DNA from 2 places in the Streptosporangium sp. G11 genome. Region 2 is predicted to be linked to the other one. Evidence: riboswitches for the same ligand, from Rfam matches in the RefSeq annotation. Region 2 holds a riboswitch; the other holds the start of a gene.
What was found. Region 2 has a riboswitch for glycine ahead of gcvT (glycine cleavage system aminomethyltransferase GcvT). Riboswitches for the same ligand answer to the same signal wherever they lie in the genome.

Region 1 (3,397 bases), on a different contig from region 2:
GTGGGAGACGTCGGCCCCGAACTCCCCGGGCCTGGCCAGGCCGACCAGCGCGTTGAGGTTGGCGCCGTCGACGTAGACCTGGCCGCCGGCCTCGTGCACCAGCTCGCAGATCCGGACGATCGTCTCCTCGTACACGCCGTGCGTGGACGGGTAGGTCACCATGATCGCGGCAAGCTGGTCTCGGTGCTTGCCGATCTTCGCGACGAGGTCGTCGACGTCCACGTTTCCCTTGTCGTCGCAGGCGACGACGGCCACGCGCATACCCGCCATCACGGCGCTCGCGGCGTTGGTGCCGTGCGCGGACGAGGGGATCAGGCAGACGTCGCGGCCCGACTCGCCGCGCGCGGTGTGGTAGGCGCGGATCGCCAGAAGCCCGGCGAACTCGCCCTGGGAGCCGGCGTTCGGCTGGAGCGACACGGCGTCGTAGCCGGTGACCTCGGCCAGCCAGCGCTCCAGCTCCCCGATCAGCTCGATGTAGCCCGCGGCCTGGTCCTCGGGCGCGTAGGGGTGCAGCCCGGCGAACTCCGGCCAGGTGATCGGCTCCATCTCGGTGGTCGCGTTGAGCTTCATGGTGCAGGAGCCCAGCGGGATCATCGACCGGTCGAGCGCGATGTCCTTGTCCTGGAGCCTGCGCAGGTAGCGCAGCATGGCCGTCTCGGAGCGGTGGCTGTGGAAGACCGGGTGGGTCAGGTAGTCGCTGACGCGCGCCAGCGCGGCGGGCAGCGCGTCGTGGGCGGCGGCGTCGAGGTCGGCCAGCACGGTGCCGCTGACCTCGAAGGCGGCCAGGACCTGCTCCAGGTGGAGGAGCTCGGTCTTCTCGTCGCAGGTGACGCCCACGTGGTCGGCGTCGACCAGGCGCAGGTTGACGCCGTTGTCGCGGGCCGTGGCGACGATCCCCGCGGCGCGGCCGGGGACCCTGGCGAGCACGGTGTCGAAGAAGGTGTCGTGCACGATCTCGACGCCGCCCTGGCGCAGGCCCTCGGCGAGCACGACGGCGTGCCGGTGGGTGCGCCGGCCGATCCTGCGCAGGCCCTCGGGGCCGTGGTAGACGGCGTACATGCCGGCGATCACGGCGAGCAGCACCTGCGCGGTGCAGATGTTGCTGGTGGCCTTCTCGCGGCGGATGTGCTGCTCGCGGGTCTGCAGCGCGAGCCGGTACGCGGGGCGCTGGTCTGCGTCCTGGGAGACGCCGACCAGGCGGCCCGGCAGCTGGCGCTGGAGGCCGTCGCGGACCGCCATGTAGGCGGCGTGGGGGCCGCCGAAGCCGAGGGGGACGCCGAAGCGCTGCGAGGAGCCGACCGCGATGTCGGCGCCGAGCTCGCCGGGGGCGGCCAGCAGGGTGAGGGCCAGCAGGTCGGCGGCGGCGACCACCTGGGCGCCGCGCGCGTGGGCGGCGTCGGCGATGGCGCGGAAGTCGCGGACCCTGCCGCTGGCGCCGGGGTACTGCACGAGCACCCCGAAACACTCGGGGAGCTCGGCGGTGAAGTCGCTCTCGACCAGCTCGATGCCGAGCGGCTCGGCGCGGGTGCGCAGCACCGCCTTGGTCTGCGGCAGCGCGTCGGCGTCGACCACGAAGACCTTCGAGGGGACGCGGCCCGCGCGGCGGGCCAGCGTCATCGCCTCGGCGGCGGCGGTGGCCTCGTCCAGCAGGGAGGCCCCCGCGACGTCGAGGGCGGTCAGGTCGGAGACGACGGTCTGGAAGTTGATCAGGGCTTCCAGGCGGCCCTGGGAGATCTCCGGCTGGTAGGGCGTGTACGCGGTGTACCAGCCCGGGTTCTCCAGGAGGTTGCGGCGGATGACGCCCGGGGTGATCGTGTCGTGGTAGCCCAGACCGATCATCGAGGTGAGCACGGTGTTGCGACCGGCGAGGACCCGCAGCTCCGCGAGGGCCTCGGACTCCCCGGCCGCCGGGGGCAGGTTCAGCCGCCCCGAGGAACGGATCGCCTCGGGCACGGCCACCGCGACCAGGTCGGCGACGGAGGCGAATCCGACCGCCTCCAGCATGCGGGTCTGGCCGGCGTCGTCCGGCCCTATGTGGCGGGTCGCGAACGGCGGGGAGCTGAGCTCGCTGAGCGATGACAGGTCGGTCATTGGTGAAGCCTCCCGGGACGGGGTGGAGACCGGCGCTGGGCGCGGGCGTATGCCTGGTCTCCCCCTCTGTCATCACGACCGTCCTCACGCGTCGTGACCTGAGAGCTTCACCTGCCCTTGACGGGAGGCTTGCACCGTCGGTGAGTCGCGCCTGGCGAGCGCGCCTGCTTTCCAGAGTTGCCTCGTCCGTGCGGTACCGGGTGCCTGAGAGATTCCGGGGAGGTTGCTCCTTCGGCGCCCCGATCGCGGTCGGGGTCTCTCCCGCACAGGGTCAGTGGCAAGTCCGAGTTTACCCGGTTCGTCGTGCTCTGCGACGGCGGGCCAGCTCATCGGCCTGATGATCGCCTAAAGGGCCCTCGCCCGACTCCGCACGTTCGCCGGGCAGATCCGCGAGGGAGCCCTCCACCTCCTGCCACACCCGTCCCAGTGCTATGCCGAAGACTCCCTGACCGCCCTGGAGCAGGTCGATGACCTCGTTGGGCGAGGTGCACTCGTAAACGCTCACCCCGTCGCTCATCAGGGTGATCTGGGCCAGGTCGTTGACGCCCCTGTCGCGCAGGTGCTGCACGGCGATACGGATCTGCTGGAGGGAGACGCCGGTGTCGAGGAGTCGCTTGACGACCTTGAGGACCAGGATGTCGCGAAAGCCGTACAGCCGCTGGGAGCCGGAGCCGTGGGCGGCTCTCACGGTGGGCTCGACCAGGCCGGTGCGCGCCCAGTAGTCGAGTTGCCGGTAGGTGATGCCGGCCGCGGAACAGGCCGTGGGGCCCCTGTAGCCGATGTCGGCGGGCACCTTCACCGGTTGCCCGTCGAACAGCAGACCCTCTTCACCCGCGCGCTGACGTGCCGACTGGCGCCGTTCCGGGTCATCCTGATCGGCGTTTCTACCCTCGCCGCTGCTGACCGCCACGCGGACCTCCGGCTTTCTCTCATCCCACGGCCTGATCTGGGGGTTTACGCACGACCGCAGGTTTCACTTGCACCGTAGGACTGGGGCCAAGTCCAGTCAACGACCCCACTCGGCGCGTCGTGAAGCGTAAATGCACCGAAATTCCTACCCCGCGCGGCCGAAGTCCTCGGGCGTGATCGTGTCAAGGAACTCCCTGAACTTCTCCACCTCGTCCTCCTGGTCGTCGGGGATGATCACCCCCGCCTCCCGGACCACATCCTCACTCGCGAAGATACGTGCGCCGGTACGAAGTGCCAAGGCGATCGAGTCCGAGGGACGCGCGCTCACCTCGACCCCGTTGGAGAACACGAGATCCGCGAAGAAGATGCCGTCGCGCAGGGCGACGATGTTGACCGT
Region 2 (3,397 bases):
ACCGCCACCTACACCGTGCGCGACACCCTGCTGCGGCTCTCCAACACCGCCGAGATCACCGTGACCGTCAAGCCCGACGCGGGGGCCGCGATCAAACTGTTCTCCTTCGAGGAGGGAGTGCAGGGCTGGGCTCCCGCCTCCTGGCAGAGCGACGCCGGTTCCGTGGCTCACTCCGACGAGTTCGCCGGTGACGGCACCCACAGCCTCCGCGTCGACGCCACCGGCGGCGGCTGGTTCGGCGCCGCCTTCGCCGAACCGGTCGACCTGTCGGCCAAGGGAACGCTCAAGCTCGACCTGCGCAGCGACGCCGCGGGCACCTCCACCAGCGTCGCCTTCCAGACCGGCCCCGGGCACACCTGGTGTCAGTCGACGTGGGGCTACCAGAACCCCGCCACCACGGCCACGGTGGAGACCGACCTGCTCTCCGGGCTGTCATGCGCGCCCGAGGATCTGGCCGACGTCCGCGCCGTCTTCACCTGGGCCGGTCCCGGCACGTTCCACCTCGACAACATCCGCGCCGAGTAGCCCGGGTCGCGGGCGTCGCGAGAGGCGGCGCCCGCGACCACGGCCGGCGGAACATGAGAGAAACGGCGTCCACCCGTCCCCGGCGGCACGTCCCCTCGCCGCGGCCGGTAACGTGCGGCGTAGGCAAACGCTGCCAGGACACCGTGCGCAGGACGCGGTGCCAGGACATCGGTGGAAGCGCGGCGAAACAGGAGATCATGTCCCGTCCCGTCATCGGCATCACCTGTTACGTCGAGCCCGCGCGGTTCACCGTCTGGGAGACGACCACCGCGCTCCTGCCCTACGACTACGTCGACCACGTGGCCCGCGCGGGCGGGCAGCCGGTGATCCTGCCCCCCGCGGGCGACCCCGCGGCACTGGCGGGGCGCCTGGACGGGCTGATCCTGGCCGGTGGCGGGGACGTCGGCCCGGAGCGGTACGGGCAGGAGCCGCACGAGCGGACCGGCCACGTGCGGCCGTTCCGCGACGACGCCGAGCTGGGGCTGGTCCGGGCGGCGCTGGAGCGGGGCCTGCCCTTCCTGGGGATCTGCCGGGGCATGCAGATCCTGAACGTCTCGCTGGGCGGCAGCCTCCACCAGCACCTGCCCGACGTGGTGGGCCATCCGGGGCACGCCCCGGCCCCCGGCCACTACGGCAGGATGCCGGTGCGGCTCGCCCCCGGCAGCCACACCTCGAAGATCTTCGGGACCGAGACCGTGGACGTGGCCCACTACCACCACCAGGCCCTCGACCGGCTGGCCGAGGGCCTGACCGTGACCGCCCACGCCGAGGACGGCACGGTCGAGGCCGTGGAACTGGACGACCACCCGTTCGCCCTCGCCGTCCAGTGGCACCCCGAGGCCGACGACGAGTCGGCCCTGTTCGAGGCGCTGGTACGGCACGCCACCCCCTGACCGGCACGGATCGGGACCGCGAGGGGATTTCGCTCGTCCGGTGCGGGCGGTTAGGCTGGCCGGTGACACCGATGAATCCCGTGCGGGAGAGCGTCCTGACACCCAGGCCAGGACCCCTGAAGGAGCAAGCCCTCCCCGCGAACCTCTCAAGGCAAAGGACCGTGCGGGTAGGTGCCCTCTGGAAAGCAGGTCCCACGGCCTCGCCGAAGGTGAAAGTCCGGTAAAACCCGGATGAAACTCTCAGGCACCCACGACAGAGGGGGAGGATGCTCTCATCTGTCCCTTGTCTGAGGTGCGCACATGTCCCGACCTACGCCGCTGCGCGGCGTGCACGAGTCCCTCGGCGCGACGCTGACCGACTTCGCGGGCTGGCTGATGCCGCTCCGCTACGGCAGCGAGTCGGCCGAGCACAACGCGGTCCGCCAGGCGGCCGGCCTGTTCGACCTCTCCCACATGGGTGAGATCTTCGTGACCGGGCCGCAGGCCGCCGAGGCCCTCGATTACGCCCTGGTGGGCCACCTCTCCGCCCTGGAGCCCGGCCGCGCCCGCTACACGATGATCGTCGACGCCGAGGGCGGTGTGCTGGACGACCTGATCGTCTACCGGCTGGCCCCCGCCGAGTTCATGGTCGTCGCCAACGCCTCCAACTACCCCCGGGTGGCCGCCGAGCTGACCGGCCGCGCCAAGGACTTCGACGCCGCGGTGGACGACCGCTCCGAGCGATACGCGCTGGTCGCGGTCCAGGGCCCGCGCTCCGCGGAGATCCTGGGCTCACTCACCGACGCCGACCTCGACGGGCTCAAGTACTACGCCGGCCTGCCCGCCGTCGTCGCGGGCCGCGAAGCCCTCGTCGCCCGTACGGGATACACCGGTGAGGACGGCTTCGAGCTGTTCGTCGCGGCCGAGGACGCAGAGCCGGTCTGGGCCGCCCTCACCGAGGCGGGCGCGCCGCACGGCCTGATCCCCGCGGGCCTGTCCGCCCGCGACACCCTCCGGCTGGAGGCCGGGATGCCGCTGTACGGCAACGAGCTGTCGGCCGATCTGACCCCGTTCGACGCCGGGCTGGGCCGTGTGGTGAGGTTTGACAAGCCAGGCGACTTCGTCGGCCGGGCCGCCCTCGAATCGCTCGGGGACGTCCCGCCGTCCCGCCGCCTGGTCGGCCTGATCTCGGCCGGCCGCAGGGTGCCGAGGCACGGGTATCCGGTGGTCACCGATGACGGCACGGTCGTCGGCGAGGTCACCAGCGGGGCGCCCTCCCAGTCACTGGGCAGGCCCATCGCCATGGCCTACGTGGACAACGGCCAGTCGTCGGGACTGGCCGTGGACGTCAGGGGCAGCCACGAGCCGGTCGAGGTCGTCGCACTGCCTTTCTACAGGAGGAAAAAATGAGCAGCATTCCCGAGGACCTGCACTACACCAAGGAACACGAGTGGATCTCCGGCATCGATGACGGCCTGACCCTCACCGTCGGCATCACCGCCTACGCCGCCGAGGCGCTGGGCGACGTGGTCTACGTGCAGATCACCCCCGAGGTCGGTTCGACGATCACCGCCGGCGACGCCGTCGGCGAGGTCGAGTCGACCAAGTCGGTGAGCGACATCTTCGCGCCGGTGAGCGGCGAGGTCGTGGAGATCAACCAGGCCGTCGTGGACAACCCCTCGCTGGTCAACAGCGACTCCTACGGTGAGGGCTGGCTGTTCCGCGTACGTCTTGAGGGCTCCGCCGACGACCTGCTGTCGCCGGAGGAGTACGCCGCGCTCACCTCGGGTGAGTCCTAAGCCTCTCCCCCCTCGCGTCACGGTCACGCGCGTCCCTGGGCGCGCGTGGCCGTCCACGCTGGAAGGATTCAGATGACGATCAGTGTCTTCGATCTTTTCAAGATCGGAATCGGCCCGTCCAGCTCGCACACCGGCGGACCGATGGCCGCCGCCCACAAGTTCGCCCGCGGCCTTCATCAGGACGGGCTCCTGGAGAAGACC

Region 1: another riboswitch for glycine. It lies ahead of gcvP (aminomethyl-transferring glycine dehydrogenase); the one in region 2 lies ahead of gcvT (glycine cleavage system aminomethyltransferase GcvT).

What each region holds. Positions count from the first base shown of each region.
Region 1 covers NZ_JBPJUQ010000030.1:35,828-39,224, reverse strand. The annotation lists gene gcvP (aminomethyl-transferring glycine dehydrogenase) at 1-2,091, opposite strand, end outside; glycine riboswitch at 2,273-2,365, opposite strand; gene ACSDR0_RS25805 (MerR family transcriptional regulator) at 2,381-3,001, opposite strand; gene ACSDR0_RS25800 (bifunctional nuclease family protein) at 3,146-3,397, opposite strand, start outside.
Region 2 covers NZ_JBPJUQ010000008.1:507-3,903, forward strand. The annotation lists gene ACSDR0_RS10595 (Ig-like domain-containing protein) at 1-525, shown strand, start outside; gene ACSDR0_RS10600 (gamma-glutamyl-gamma-aminobutyrate hydrolase family protein) at 723-1,418, shown strand; glycine riboswitch at 1,492-1,590, shown strand; glycine riboswitch at 1,591-1,685, shown strand; gene gcvT (glycine cleavage system aminomethyltransferase GcvT) at 1,719-2,807, shown strand; gene gcvH (glycine cleavage system protein GcvH) at 2,804-3,196, shown strand; gene ACSDR0_RS10615 (L-serine ammonia-lyase) at 3,269-3,397, shown strand, end outside.